One region of the Streptomyces sp. A5-4 genome, then DNA from elsewhere that is predicted to be linked to it. Evidence: riboswitches for the same ligand, from Rfam matches in the RefSeq annotation. Region 1 holds a riboswitch; each other region holds the start of a gene.
What was found. Region 1 has a riboswitch for cyclic di-AMP ahead of ACLLJJ_RS38160 (M23 family metallopeptidase). Riboswitches for the same ligand answer to the same signal wherever they lie in the genome.

Region 1 (3,485 bases):
CTCGGGGACACGATCGTCGAGGAGTACGGCCAGCCGGTCCGCCCAGCCGATGTACGCACCGCCGGGTCCGGGGTCACCGACCCCCTCCGTGAAGCTGTCCCCAATCGCCGCGTACGACCCTATGGTCCCTGTCCTGAATGATCTCGCATCGTCTCCCACGTCGGCCCATGCTCCACTGGATCAAGTGACCTACGCCACCGTAGGGAGGGGGTTGACGCCGGTGAGAAAGGACACCGGTCAAGTTTGGGTCAACCCCGGAATATGCCTGGGCCGGCCTGGACGGACCTGGTTCAACGCGTACGCCCCCTTCCGCGGCCGGTGTGCGGCGCGGAAGGGGGCATACGAAGGCGATGCCCGTGGCCCGGAGAGAGGGCGTGTGTCAGACGGAGACGCCGTGACCGCGCAGGTAACCCAGCGGGTCTATGTCGGAGCCGTAGCTCGGGCCGGTCCTGATCTCGAAGTGCAGGTGCGGGCCCGTGGAGTTGCCGGTACTGCCGGAGAGACCGATCTGCGTGCCGCCGGTGACGCTCTGGCCGGACGAGACGGACAGCGAGGACAGGTGGGCGTACTGCGAGTAGCGGCCGTCGTTGTGCTGGATGACGACCTCGTTGCCGTACGAGCCGCTCCAGCCCGCGGAGACGACGGTGCCGGCGCCGACGGCCTTGACCGAGGTGCCGCTGGACGCGGAGAAGTCGACGCCCGTGTGGTAGCCGCTGGACCAGCTGCCGCCGGAGGCGCGGTAGGAGGTGGTGATGCCCGCGGAGACCGGGGCGGTGAAGCCGGAGGACGACGCCGTCGATGCGGAGCCGGCCGACTCGGACTTCTCCGATCCGCTCGCGGAGGAGGAGGACTGCGAGGAGGACGACTTCGGCTGCGCGGCGGGTGCGGCGGCCTTGGCCGACGACTGCGACGCGGACGACGGGGCGGAGCCGGCCGCCTTCGCGCCGATGCTGAGCTTCATGCCCGGCATGATCAGCCCGGGGTTGTCGCCGACGGTCGACCGGTTGTCCTCGTACAGCTTCTGCCAGCCGCCGCGCACGTTCTGCTGGTCGGCGATCTTCGACAGGTAGTCGCCGGAGACCACGGCGTACGTCTTGCTGCCGGCCTTCTTCGGCTGCTGCTTCTGCTGCGAGACGGCTGCGGCGGACGCGGCCTTCTCGGGGGCCACGGCGGGCGCGGCGGCCGGTGCGGCGTTCTCCGCGGCGTTCGCGCCGGTGGCGGCGATGAACGGAAGTGCGAGTGCGGCTCCGCCCGTTCCCGCGGCGACGAATCCACGGGTGATCGAGTTGGACCTCGGGCGGCGGTGCTTACCCTTTGCGGGCATGGCGAATTTCCTCTCCGGCGCCTACGAGGTGAGCTGTCGGGTTCGGGCTGGAGATGCCCGGCCGCGCAACCGCGCGACTTAACCCCGAGCCGGTCCGGAGTTCCGGATGACGGCGTACTACCTGGGTCCCCCGCTCCTGCCACACGTGAGTGTCGTGGGGTTTCCGGGCGGTGGCAGGATTCGGCGATCCACCCGGATTGACGGTGACCGTAAGCCGCCGAGGCGTCCTCGAACAAGCCGATCAGGACAATCGGCCATGGCTGATCATCGCTCTGCGGCAATCCCGTGGGGATTTGTCGTCACACTCCGTGGATTACCGATCTTCACGCCCCGCCCACGACCTGGTATTCGCTTCACGACTTCGCCACGCACCGTCACGAATATGATCCTGCTCACCAGCAAGCACACCATCCCCCTTGCCCACAAGGGGTGTTACCCACAAATAGCCCGATTCGCCCCAAGTGCTACTCGCCGCCCGAAGTCGGTGATCCTGACCTCCGCGCAGTCGACGACCAGGGCCCGCGCCGGACACCCGGAGCACCACCAGCTTGTACGCCGGCCCCACGCCAGGTCCGGCGAGGTGTCCGGATCATCGGCGCGCGGACCGGCGAAGGTGGTCACACCCGCCTCGGCCGGCTCGCCGCTCAGCCACTCCCCTGGTACGCGCCGCGCGTCCGAACAGTGGGGCCCCTCGGGTGCAGCCGGTAGCCGGCCAGGAACTCCCCGGTGAGGGCGACCGGGACACCGCGGTGGTCGGCCTTCCGCCCGGTGTACCGCGAGGCCCTCCAGTTGGCGCGCGGGGCGGTGGCGATGGTGGGGTCGGGCACGCGCCCCCCCTGGCCCCAATCGGCACACGGGGGCGTGGAGTTCATGGCCAGGTACGGGCAGCTCCCGCTCGGCCCGGGGCGACGGCCGCGCGTGCACGGCCGAGACAATTGCCTCAGGTACTCATGTCGTATCGTCGAACGGTGCCCAGATCGGCGAGCAACGCCGACGGCAGACACTTCAGGAGTCACCGTGACACAGCAGCTGCCGCAGGTCCCGTCGACAGAGCCCGACCTTGCCGGAGTGCGCAACTTCCGCGATGTGGGCGGCCTGCCGACCGTGGACGGCCGGCAGGTGCGGCACGGCGTGCTCTTCCGCAGCGGGCACCTGGCACACGCCACCGTCGCCGACGCGGTCTTTCTCGACTCCCTCGGCCTGCACACGATCTTCGACTTCCGCAATGAGGCGGACCAGAAGCTGGAGGGTCCGGACGTCGAGCTGGCGGGTGTACGCAATGTGAACCTGCCGCTGACCGACCCGGCCGACGGCGCGGTGTTCTGGAAGATGGTCCGCGACGGAAACCTCGACGAGCTGCGCGAGATTCTCGCGGACGGCAAGGCGGCGGGGCGGATGTCCGACACCTACCGCGAGATCATCAAGGAGCGCACCGGCGAGCACAGCCAGGTGCTGCACGCCTTGGCCGAGGACAGCGTCCCGGCGCTGATGCACTGCGCGGCGGGCAAGGATCGCGCGGGGCTCTCGATAGCGGTGTCGCTGCTGGCGGTCGGCGTCGAGCGCGAGGCCATCGTGGCCGACTACCTCAAGTCGAACGACCCGTCGCGCCGCTACAAGGTCAGCCGCAGCGACAACTCCCCCGTCGGCATGTCCCCCGAGGTCATGGAACTGCTCAGCCCGCTCTTCGAGGCCCGCGCCGAGTACCTCGACGCCGCCTTCGAGACCATCGAGGAGGTCTGGGGCGGCGCCGAGCGCTACCTCACGGAAGGCCTGCGGGTCACCCCCGAGACGCGCGAGCGGCTGCGGCTGCGGCTCCTCGACGATGCCTGAGCGACATCGCGGCCCGGGCCTGCTCCCGCACCCCGGGCCGGCCCCTCGCCCCGGCGCGCGGCGCGGTCAGCGCGCGTCGCCCAGCGTGAAGAGCAGATAGACGAAGGCCGCGAAGAGATGGCCGGCCACGACGTACACGAAGAGCCGGATCATCAGCCCCCTGGGGAACTTGTCCTCGACGATGCCGCGTCGGGCGGGCCTCACGTCCGCCTCTTCGCCGGCCTTTTCGCCGATCGTCTCGTCCGGCATGTCAGGTCTCCTGGGGTAGGCAGAGCCCGGCGGCGGCGCTCTGCAGCAGCGTATGGACGAACAGAAGATCGACCCCGTCCGC
Region 2 (3,485 bases), 7.3 Mb from region 1:
ATGCACCGCACTTCCGCCGCCTCCGCCCGCTATGTACTTCCCGAGTTCACCGAGCGCACCAGCACCGGGACCCGGACCATGGACCCGTACTCCAGGCTGTTGGAGGAGCGCATCGTCTTTCTCGGAACGGCCGTCGACGACACCGCGGCCAACGACGTGATGGCGCAGTTCATGTACCTCGAACACGCCGCCCCCGACCGGGACATCTCGCTCTACATCAACTCCCCCGGCGGCTCGTTCACCGCCATGTCCGCGATCTACGACACGATCCAGTTCGTCACCTGCGACGTGGAGACGATCTGTCTGGGCCAGGCCGCGTCGTCGGCCGCCGTGCTGCTCGCGGCCGGCGCCCCGGGAAAGCGACTCGCCCTGCCGGGCGCCCGGGTGCTCCTGAGCCAGCCCTCCATCGACGAGCCCGTGCGGGGCCAGCCGTCGGATCTGGAGATCGAGGCGCGGGAACTGCTGCGCATGCGCGAGACACTCGCCGGGATGCTGGCTCTCCACACCGGGCAGAGCCTTGAGCGCATCGGTACGGACATCCAGCGCGACAAGATCTTCGACGCCGGCGCCGCCGAGGCGTACGGCCTGGTCGATCACATCGTGCAGAGCCGCAAGGACACCCCCGCCTGCCAACCGAGGTGAGCCGCGATGCCGCCGCCCGAACTGCCGCCACTGCCCGCACTGACCCGCGCCGAGGGTGAGTTCGTCGTCCGCTATCTCGAAGTGGTCGATCTGCTGGGACGGATCAACCCGGTGCGCGCCACGGACACCTATGGGGCAGTGCGCGCCGCGCAGGCCCCCGCATCGAAGGCTCCCGCGCTGCGGGACGCCCTCACCCTGATGCACCAGCGGGACGAAGCCCGGGTACACGCCGCCGCGCCGGCGCGGGCGCTGCGTGTCCTCGACGGGGAGCGGCGCTCGGGCCGGGTCACCGTGCCACCGTTCTCATCGAGTTGACGGCGCGCGGCTCGGCCCGCGAGCCGGTCGCAGTACGACACGCGCTCCCTCGAATGGCGTAGCGAACGGGTGGTCAGCGGTACCGCTCGACTTGCACATCCCAGCTACGCACCGCCCGGAATGAGCCACTCCGCCGCTGGTACAGCCGTCGCCACGCACCGACGGCGGGGGACGCGAACGCCCTTGTCCACCCGAACGGGTCAGTGGTGAGGAGCCTCACATAACGTCGTTTCAGCTCGGAAAACAGACGGGTCATGGGTCAAGATCCCTGGGACGACAAGCCCCTGCCACACGGCGGGGCGGTCCGGGTGGACGCTGAGTCCTGCCGCTTCCCGGATGCCTGGTCGACAGAGTGCAACGGCAGGAGTGGAAGACCCAAGCGCGTCGGGGTGGCCTGTTCGCACGGCCGTCCCTTGGGGTGAAGCCGCTTGACGCGGCCGGACATCTTCGCCTGTCCGAACCCGACAGGTCATCCTTCACAGGCGGCTGACGAAGGGTCGCGTATGACCGCGCAGATGAATGTTCCGTCGCTGATGACCAGAACCGGAGCGGCTTCGGCCCTCACCCTTGCCGTGCTGGGTGCCTCGATGCTGGCGCCAGGAGCAGCGAGTGAGGCGCAGGCCGCCCCGGCGCACTCGACGAAGGCACTGAAAGTGGCCGCGTCGAAGAAGGGGGCCCCGTACGGGTACGGGGCAGCGGGTCCCAACCGGTTCGACTGCTCGGGGCTGACGCTCTACTCGTTCAAGAAGGCGGGCAAGCGCCTGCCGCGCACCGCCCAGTCCCAGTACAACAAGACCCGCCGCATCTCCTCCTCCAGCAGAGTCCGGGGCGACCTGGTCTTCTTCCACTCCGGCCGGAACGTCTACCACGTGGGCATCTACGCCGGCAGTGGCAAGATCTGGCACTCCCCCAAGCGTGGGTCCGTGGTGCGACTGGAGAGGATCTGGTCCAGGAGCGTCTGGTACGGCAGGGTGCGCTGACCGGCCTCGGCCGCACCCCGGTGACGGCCGGGGCGGTCGGGGCGACGGTGTGGTCCGCCGTCACCCCGACCGCCCGCCCGTCGCAGCCCCTCCCGATTCCCCCGGCGGCGCGGTCACACCGCCCCCAGCGGCCCGGCCAGCAGGATCAGCCCCAGCACGGCGAGCGCGCCGCCGCTGACCGCCTCGACGGTGCGGGCCGCGCGCGGGCGCCGCAGCCAGGGGCCCAGCCGGTCCACCAGGAGCGCGACCGCGGGGAACCAGAGCAGGGCCAGTACGACGACGATCATGGCGAGCAACAGCGTCCTGGGAAGCGGCGGCCGGCCCTCGGGCACGAACTGGGGCAGCAGGCTGAGGAAGAGAACCGGCGCCTTGGGGTTGAGCGCGTTGGTGAGGAAACCCTGCCGAAGGCTGCGTCCGACACCGCCCACCGCCTTCTTCTCGCGCTCCGCGTCCGGCCGACCCTCGGGCGCGGAAGCACGCACCGACAGCAGCGCACGGCAGCCCAGGTAGAGAATGTAGGCGCCACCGAGCAGCTGGATCGCACGGAACAGAGCCGGTACGGCGACCAGTACGGCGGCGAGCCCCGCGACGGCCAGTGCGGTGTGCACGAGCAGTCCGCCCGCGACGCCCACCGCGCTCGCCACCCCCGAGCGACGGGACGCCAGTGCGTTGCGTACGACGACCGTGAAATCCGCGCCGGGCATGGCGACCATGCCCGCGGCGACGCCGGTGAAGGCGATCAGTTGTGCGTCCATGCTCCCCATCCTGGACCGGCCGGGGCTTTAGCATGTACTTGCAATCTTCATGGTCTGCCTAAAGGAACTGTTGGGGGTCGGCCCGCCCCCGGGGAGCTCAGCATGTACGACCCGACGAGGCTGGCGGCGTTGGTCGCGGTCGCCGAGGCCGGTTCCATCACACGCGCAGCCACGCGCCTCGGCTACACCGCGCCCGCACTGTCGCAGCAGCTCGCCAAGCTGGAACGCGAGACGGGCGCCACTTTGCTGGTGCGCCACCATCGCGGGGCCAGGCTGACGGCCGCGGGCGAACTGCTGGCGGTCCGGGCCCGGCGGGTGCTCGGCGAGCTGGACCTGGCTCGGCACGAACTGGCGCAGCTGGCGGGCCTGTCCGGCGGCCGGCTCCGGGTCGGCACGTTCACGACGGCCGGCATCCATCTGCTGCCGCCGGTGCTCAGCGCGTTCCGCCGGGCGCATCCCGATGTGGAGCTGGTGGTCGCCGACTACGAGCCGCCGGACGGGGTCACCGCGGTGGCGGCCGGCGAGGCGGACCTCGCTCTGACCCACAGTTACGAGCCCGCGCCGACCGCGCCCCCGCCCTCCGGGGTGGCGGCGGAGCGGCTGCTGGTCGAGGAGCTGGTGCTGGTGACGGCGCCCGGCCATGCGCTGGCCGGGGGCTCGGAGCGGCTGCGCCTGGCGGACCTGGCCGGACAGCCGCTGATCAGCAGTGCGCCGACCCATCCGCCCCGCCAGGGCGTGGAGGCGGCGCTGGCCGCGGCGGGGGCGACTCCGGCGGTGGTGTGCGAGTCGCCCG
Region 3 (3,485 bases), 5.1 Mb from region 1:
TTGGCGGCGCCTTCCTCGATGCCGCGGGCCAGCCGCTCCGGGTTGGTGACGAAGAGGTCGTCGCCGACGATCTGGACCTTGCTGCCCAGCTTGTCGGTGAGGACCTTCCAGCCCGCCCAGTCGTCCTCGTACAGCGGGTCCTCGATGGAGACGAGCGGGTACGAGGCGACGAGCTCCTCGTAGTACTCGGTCATCTCGGCGGCCGAGCGGGACTTGCCCTCGAACTCGTACGCGCCGTCCTTGTAGAACTCGGACGCGGCGACGTCGAGCGCGAGCGCGATCTGCTCGCCCGGGATGTAACCGGCCTGCGCGATGGCCTCAAGGATGAGGTCGAGCGCGGCGCGGTTGGAGTCCAGGTTCGGGGCGAAGCCGCCCTCGTCGCCGAGGCCGGTGGACAGGCCCTTGGTCTTCAGGACGGACTTGAGGGTGTGGTAGACCTCCGTGCCCCAGCGCAGCGCCTCGGAGAAGGACTCCGCGCCGATCGGCGCGATCATGAATTCCTGAATGTCCACGTTGGAGTCGGCGTGCGACCCACCGTTGAGGATGTTCATCATCGGGACGGGCAGCAGGTGCGCGTTGGGTCCGCCGAGGTAGCGGAAGAGCGGCAGGTCGGACGCCTCGGAAGCGGCGTGCGCGACGGCGAGCGAGACGCCGAGGATGGCGTTCGCGCCGAGCGAGCCCTTGTTCTCAGTGGCATCCAGGTCGCACATGGCCTGGTCGATCAGGCGCTGCTCGGTGGCGTCGTAGCCGACGAGCTCCGGGCCGATCTGCTCGATGACGGCGAGGACTGCCTTCTCGACGCCCTTGCCGAGGTAGCGGTTCGGGTCACCGTCGCGAAGTTCGACGGCCTCGAACGCGCCGGTGGAAGCACCGGAGGGAACGGCAGCACGACCGGTGCTGCCGTCGTCGAGGCCGACCTCGACCTCGACCGTGGGGTTGCCTCGGGAGTCCAGGATTTCCCGGGCTACGACGACGTCGATGGACGGCACGAGAGCATCTCCTTATGGGGTGTGACGCTAGGGGTGCAGGGTCACTTTGGCCTTGCGCCAAGAGCCTAACCGGCTCGGGGGCATCAACCGGCCGATCGCCCGTTCCCTGGGACAAGAACACGCACTTGCCGGGGCAAATAATGACGAAACCCCGGCCCGGCGCGTACGGGGGAGAACGCGCCGGGCCGGGGTGGTTCTGTGGGGCGAGCCCCTCAGCCGCTCAGCTGCTCAGATTCGAGCTCACTTGAGGTGCAGCTGCTGGCCCGGGTAGATGACATCGGCGTCGGTGACGATGTCCTTGTTCAGCTCGAAGACCTTGTCCCAGCCGCCCTTGACCTTCTCGGCCTTGGCGATCTTGCCGAGGGTGTCGCCGGCCTTGACCTTGTACTCGCCGTCGCCCTTCTTGATGGGGGCGGCGGCCTTGGCCTCGGCCTGCGGGGCGGAGCGGACCTCGCTGCGCGAGGCGGGCTGCTCGGCGGCGCGCGGCTCGGCCTGCTTCTGCTCCTGCTGCGGCTCGGCCTGCTTCTGCGTGTCGGAGCCCGAGGCGTCGACACCCGGGTCCACACCGTCGTTGGTGAGGCCACCGGCGCCGGCGCATGCCCAGGCACCCGGGCCCTGGAGGTCGAGGAGACGCTCGGCAGCAGCGATCTGCTGGCTCTTGGAGGCCTGGGCGGCGCTCGGGGCGTACTGCGTACCGCCCGCTGCGGCCCAGCTGGACGGCGAGAACTGCAGGCCGCCCGAGTAGCCGTTGCCGGTGTCGATGGACCAGTTGCCGCCGGACTCGCACTGGGCGACGGCGTCCCACGTCTCGACGGAGGCCGCCGAGGCGGAGGACGCGCCCATCAGCGGGGCGGCGATGACAGCGCCGCTGATGCCGGCGAGCGCGGCGACACGGGTGGCCTTGGACGGGCGACGGTGCTTGGCCTTGCTGGAAAACAGCATGTGACATCTCCTCACCGACGCCTACGAGGTGAGCTGTCGGGTTCGGGCCAAGTGAGTTGCCCGGCTGCACGTACGGATGCGCAGCTTTACCCCTAGCCGGTTCCGGTTCGTCTCTCGACGGCCGGGCCCGGCGCTTACCTGGGTCCCCCGCTCCTGCCTACGGCGCTTTACGCGTCGGTTCCCCCCGACCGACGGCAGGATTCGGCGTGACGGTCGACGGGGCCCGCGGTGGCGAGCGGTCCGACCGTAAACACACGACTCCCTGATGTCCAAAGGCGAACATCAGGGAGATATCCCCCTTACTTGCTTCCGCGGCGAGGGCATCCGTGCAGGTCAGAGGCGACACGAGGAGGGCTTGTCGGCGGGACACGCCAGTTGAGACAAAGAGACCCTTGTCTCACTGGCGCCAAACCGGACATTCGACCGCGAACTACCCCTGCTTCGCGGTCAGATCAAGGCTCTGGCCGGGGCGGATGAGGTCCGCGTCGGAGCCGACGACACCCTCGTTCGCCTCGTAGATCGCCGACCAGCCGCCCGAGACGTCGTGCGTGTCGGCGATGGTCCAGAGGCTGTCACCGGCGACGACGACGTACTCGCCGTCCGTGGCGACGGCGTCGTCCGCGTCACGTGCCGATCCGTCACCTCGTGAGGCATGACGCCCCGATTCACGCGACTCATCCGCATGTCCGGTGGCGGCTTCGGCGCTCTCGCCGGGCTCCTCGGCCTTCCCGCCGCGGTGCTTGCCCTGCGGCGTGCCCTCTTCGGTGGTGGGCGCCGCGGACTTCTCCGCGGGCTTCCGGGGGGCCTGGGAGGGCGTCGCGGACGCGGGGGGCGCGGTCGGGTCGGCGGAGTCGGTCGACTTCGCGGAGTCGCCCGTCTTCGGCTTCGCCGGGTCCCCCGTCGTTCCCTTCACGTCCTCGGCCCCGTCGGCCTCGGCCGGGTCCGGGGTGTCCGACGGCTTCGGCGCGGTGGCGCCGTCGGCCGGCTCGGCGTTGTCGCCCGCCGCCAGGCCCGAGATCACCGAGCAGCTCGGCCAGGCCTGCGGGCCCTGGTCGGCGAGCACCTTGTCCGCGATCTGGATCTGCTGCGAGCGGCTGGCGAGGTCGGCGCGCGGCGCGTACGCCGTACCGCCGAAGCTCTTCCAGGTGTCCTGCGAGAACTGGAGCCCGCCGTAGTACCCGTTACCGAGGTCGGCGCTCCACATGCCGCCGCTCTCGCATTCGGCGACCCGGTCCCAGGTCGCTGCTTCGGCCGCGCCCGCGCTGGTGGCACCGAGCAGTGGGATGGCGATGGCCGAGCCGGCGACTCCCGCCGCTACGACGAGGGCCGGAGCCTGACGCGGGCGGCGATGCCGGCCGTTCGCGGAGAGCATGCGGTTGCCTTTCGAGTGACGGCTGAGATGACGGTGAAGGTAGCCGTACTCGAACGTTTGTTACAAGTCGATGCAGCAGAGATCACGTGAAGGTCTCAACATTGACGTCCCGTCACTCCTGTTTCATCCCGAACTCGACCGGAAGCGTGCGCAGTCCGCGCATGATGAGTCCCCCGCGCCAG
Region 4 (3,485 bases), 4.6 Mb from region 1:
ACGCGGGGTGGAGCAGCTCGGTAGCTCGCTGGGCTCATAACCCAGAGGTCGTAGGTTCAAATCCTGCCCCCGCTACTGAAGTAGTGGATGAAGGCCCGGACTCAATGAGTCCGGGCCTTTGTCGTGCCCCGGTACGCCCCCACTGCCAGTCCGTCCCCCAATTGGCCGACCTCGGTTAGCCGTCCGGCGCGGCTGCGGCCAGCCTGGGTGGGGCGCGGTACCGTCCGCAACCGGGCGCGGACTGGCAGGAGACCACAGGTGGGGAAGCAAGGCACAGCGGGTGGGGCGGGTGCCCGTACGACCCGGCGGTTCGTCCGGGCTATGCCCGCACTGCTGATCGTCGGCGGTTTGTTCTTCGACCTCATGACCCCGTCGAACTTCACGGCGTCGCCCCTCTTCGCCGCCGCCCCGCTGATCGCCGCCCCGCTCTTCTCCCTCAGCAACACCGTGCTGACCGGGATCGCCTCGACCCTGGCCATCGCCGGGCTGCACGTTCGTACGCAGACCGCGACACAGGTCGAGGCCGCCACCGAGCTGGTCACCGTGGTCACCGTGGCCGCCCTCGCGGTGGTCATCAACCGTGTCGTGCGGCGCAGCGACCGCGAGCTGGCCTCCGCCCGGGAGATCGCCGAGGCGGCCCAGCGTGCCGTGCTGCCCACGCCCGCCGACCGGATCGCCGGGCTGTACGTCGCGGCGCGCTACGAGGCGGCGCAGGCGGACGCCTTCATCGGCGGCGACCTCTTCGCCGTGCAGGAAACGCCGTACGGCGTGCGCCTGGTGGTGGGGGACGTCCGGGGCAAGGGGATGGACGCCGTGGAGGCCGTCGCGGTGGTCATCGGAGCCTTTCGCGAGGCCGCCGAGCAGGAGTCCTCGCTGGAGGGCGTCGCGCAGCGGCTGGAGCGGGCGCTGGCGCGCGAAGGGACCCGGCGCGACGGCCTCGACGCGTTCGAGGGCTTCACCACCGCCGTGCTCGCCGAGATCTCTCGGGACCGTGGAGTCCTACGGCTGGTCAACCGCGGCCACCCCGAGCCGTTGCTGCTGTACGCCGACGGGGCGTTGGACGTCATCGAGCCGGTCGAGCCCGCGCTGCCGCTGGGGATGGCCGAGCTGGGGGCCTGGCCGGACCGGGCGCAGGAGCACCCCTACCCGGCGGGGGCCACGCTGCTCCTCTACACGGACGGCCTGTCCGAGGCCCGCGACGCGGCGGGCGTCTTCTACGACCCGCAGGCGCGGCTGCGCGGCCGGATCTTTCCCGGGCCCGAGGAGCTGCTGGGCGCGCTCATCGACGACGTACGGCTGCACACCGGTGGCGGGTCCACGGACGACATGGCGCTGCTGGCGGTCGGGCGGCCCTCCGAGGGGCAGCAGGACCGGCGCAGGACCGTGGAGATCGTCAGGCGGGCCGAGCGGCAGAGACCGGCGGCAGCGGGCGGGCCGGGGCGCGGGGCAGGGGCAGGAGGCGCGGCAGCGGGCGCGCCCGACGGCGGGCCACCCCGTGCGGCGCCCGGCAGTGGGTTCGGCGATGAATCCGGCGATGGATCCGGGACGCGCTCCGGTCCCTGAGGACGCTGGAAAGGTCGCGTTCCGCCTTGCTGCGACGCTCCGTAGTCGTAGCGCACCGCTGCGCGTAACAATTGACGAACCGTCAAGAAATCGATGTTTGCTGAGTGTCGATCAACTCGACCCGTTGTGACCGATTGTGTCCCGCTAAGTCTGTGGCGAAGACGTTAACGATCACCAGGAACAGCTTGGAACCGGACCGGGTCTCTATTAACGTTCGATAACGCAGCGCGGTTGTCCCAGTCGTCGCAAGAGGCGACACCGTGTGCATGCGCCGAATTCCGCAAGGGAACCGGGGAACCATGTTCCTTGGGGTGAATCGGGCCGAACCTGGCCCGTAGGAGACCTTCCTGCTCCGAACCCGTCAGCTAACCCGGTAGGCGAGAAGGAAGGAAAGGAGCACGCCTCCGTGGCGTCCAACACCCCTGCCCCCGTGGCCCCCCTGCCCCCCTACGGGGTGCCGAACGACCCCGCCGACCTCATTCGCGGGGAGGGTACTTGGGAAGAGTGGAATCCCACCGAGGACTCCATTCGTCCCGTGCGCGGCAAGCACCGCGTGGCCAAGCAGCGCGGTGGCATCGCCCGCAGCTCCACGGTTCTGGGTGTCGGAGTCATCGCCGCCGTCGGCGCGGGCGGCATCGCCACCGCGCAGGACAAGCCGGCCGTCTCGATCTCCCTTCCGGACGCCATCACCGACTCGCTGCCCGACGCCAAGTCCCTTCCCGGCGTAGGCGCCCTGTTCTCCGGCGACGCGAAAGACTCCGGCGTCACCACGGGCGAAGCGGTCGTCGCCGCCACCCCGCTCACCACCGCCGGTATCAGCACCGCCGACGCGCAGCAGGGCACCACCGACGCCGGCGAGTTGCTCCGCGCCCGCATACTCCAGCAGGCCGACCAGCAGCAGGCCGCCGCGGACGCCGACGTCGCGCAGGCCGCCGAGTCGGCCGCCGCCGAGCAGGCCGCGGCGGATGCGAAGTCCCAGCAGGACGAGGCGAAGGCCGACGCCGCCGAGAAGGAGCGCAAGGCGGAGGAAGCGGCCAAGGCCAAGGCCGAGGCGAAGCGGCTCGCGAAGCTGGCCGCCAGCTACTCCCTGCCGACCTCCTCGTACACGCTCACCTCCACCTACGGCCAGTCCGGCTCGATGTGGTCCTCCGGTCAGCACACCGGGCTCGACTTCGCTGCCCCGACGGGCACGCCGGTCAAGGCCGTGCACGGCGGGACCATCAAGTCGGCGGGCTGGTCGGGCTCCTACGGCTACCGCATCGTCCTCGAACTCGATGACGGTACGGAGATCTGGTACTGCCACCTCTCCTCGATGAGCGTCACCTCGGGCGACGTCGGCACGGGCGACACCATCGGCAACGTCGGCGCCACCGGCAATGTGACGGGCCCGCACCTGCACCTCGAAGTGCACACACCCGGCGGCGACGGCGTCGACCCCGCGTCCTGGCTGCGCGGCAAGGGCCTCAACGTCTGAGACCTCGGGCCGGCTGCGGGAGTCCCGGAGCCGGCCGGGGAATGCATGTGCCCGCCATGCGGTTGATCAACCCATGACTTCTCTCCGCAAGCTGGGCAGCTCCGAGCTCGCCGTCTTCCCGCTCGCCCTCGGTGGCAACGTCTTCGGCTGGACCGCCGACGAGGCGCAGTCCTTCGCCGTCCTCGACGCGTACGTCGCCGGGGGCGGCAACTTCGTCGACAGCGCCGACTCCTATTCGGCCTGGGCCCCGGGCAACGAGGGCGGCGAGTCCGAGCGCGTCCTCGGCCGCTGGCTCGCCTCGCGAGGCAACCGCTCCGAGGTCGTCGTCGCCACCAAGGTCGGCGCCCACCCCTCGTACAAGGGGCTGGCCGGTACGAACATCAAGGCCGCCGCCGACGAGTCGCTGCGTCGGCTCGGCACCGACCACATCGACCTCTACTACACGCAC

Region 2: it holds a riboswitch for cyclic di-AMP, as region 1 does, so the genes downstream of both, ACLLJJ_RS03760 (C40 family peptidase) here and ACLLJJ_RS38160 (M23 family metallopeptidase) in region 1, are expected to answer to the same signal.
Region 3: it holds a riboswitch for cyclic di-AMP, as region 1 does, so the genes downstream of both, ACLLJJ_RS13990 (transglycosylase family protein) here and ACLLJJ_RS38160 (M23 family metallopeptidase) in region 1, are expected to answer to the same signal.
Region 4: it holds a riboswitch for cyclic di-AMP, as region 1 does, so the genes downstream of both, ACLLJJ_RS16430 (M23 family metallopeptidase) here and ACLLJJ_RS38160 (M23 family metallopeptidase) in region 1, are expected to answer to the same signal.

What each region holds. Positions count from the first base shown of each region.
Region 1 covers NZ_CP178591.1:8,164,913-8,168,397, reverse strand. The annotation lists gene ACLLJJ_RS38165 (SGNH/GDSL hydrolase family protein) at 1-159, opposite strand, end outside; gene ACLLJJ_RS38160 (M23 family metallopeptidase) at 380-1,324, opposite strand; cyclic di-AMP (ydaO/yuaA leader) riboswitch at 1,328-1,504, opposite strand; gene ACLLJJ_RS38155 (hypothetical protein) at 1,969-2,151, opposite strand; gene ACLLJJ_RS38150 (tyrosine-protein phosphatase) at 2,342-3,154, shown strand; gene ACLLJJ_RS38145 (DUF6126 family protein) at 3,221-3,403, opposite strand; gene ACLLJJ_RS38140 (helix-turn-helix domain-containing protein) at 3,405-3,485, opposite strand, start outside.
Region 2 covers NZ_CP178591.1:836,840-840,324, forward strand. The annotation lists gene ACLLJJ_RS03750 (ATP-dependent Clp protease proteolytic subunit) at 1-642, shown strand; gene ACLLJJ_RS03755 (hypothetical protein) at 649-957, shown strand; cyclic di-AMP (ydaO/yuaA leader) riboswitch at 1,285-1,457, shown strand; gene ACLLJJ_RS03760 (C40 family peptidase) at 1,461-1,937, shown strand; gene ACLLJJ_RS03765 (LysE family translocator) at 2,051-2,692, opposite strand; gene ACLLJJ_RS03770 (LysR family transcriptional regulator) at 2,795-3,485, shown strand, end outside.
Region 3 covers NZ_CP178591.1:3,043,315-3,046,799, forward strand. The annotation lists gene eno (phosphopyruvate hydratase) at 1-989, opposite strand, end outside; gene ACLLJJ_RS13990 (transglycosylase family protein) at 1,230-1,931, opposite strand; cyclic di-AMP (ydaO/yuaA leader) riboswitch at 1,935-2,106, opposite strand; gene ACLLJJ_RS13995 (transglycosylase family protein) at 2,362-3,303, opposite strand; gene ACLLJJ_RS14000 (cytochrome P450 family protein) at 3,416-3,485, opposite strand, start outside.
Region 4 covers NZ_CP178591.1:3,592,550-3,596,034, reverse strand. The annotation lists tRNA gene ACLLJJ_RS16440 (tRNA-Met) at 2-75, shown strand; gene ACLLJJ_RS16435 (PP2C family protein-serine/threonine phosphatase) at 322-1,563, shown strand; cyclic di-AMP (ydaO/yuaA leader) riboswitch at 1,823-1,958, shown strand; gene ACLLJJ_RS16430 (M23 family metallopeptidase) at 1,970-3,037, shown strand; gene ACLLJJ_RS16425 (aldo/keto reductase) at 3,111-3,485, shown strand, end outside.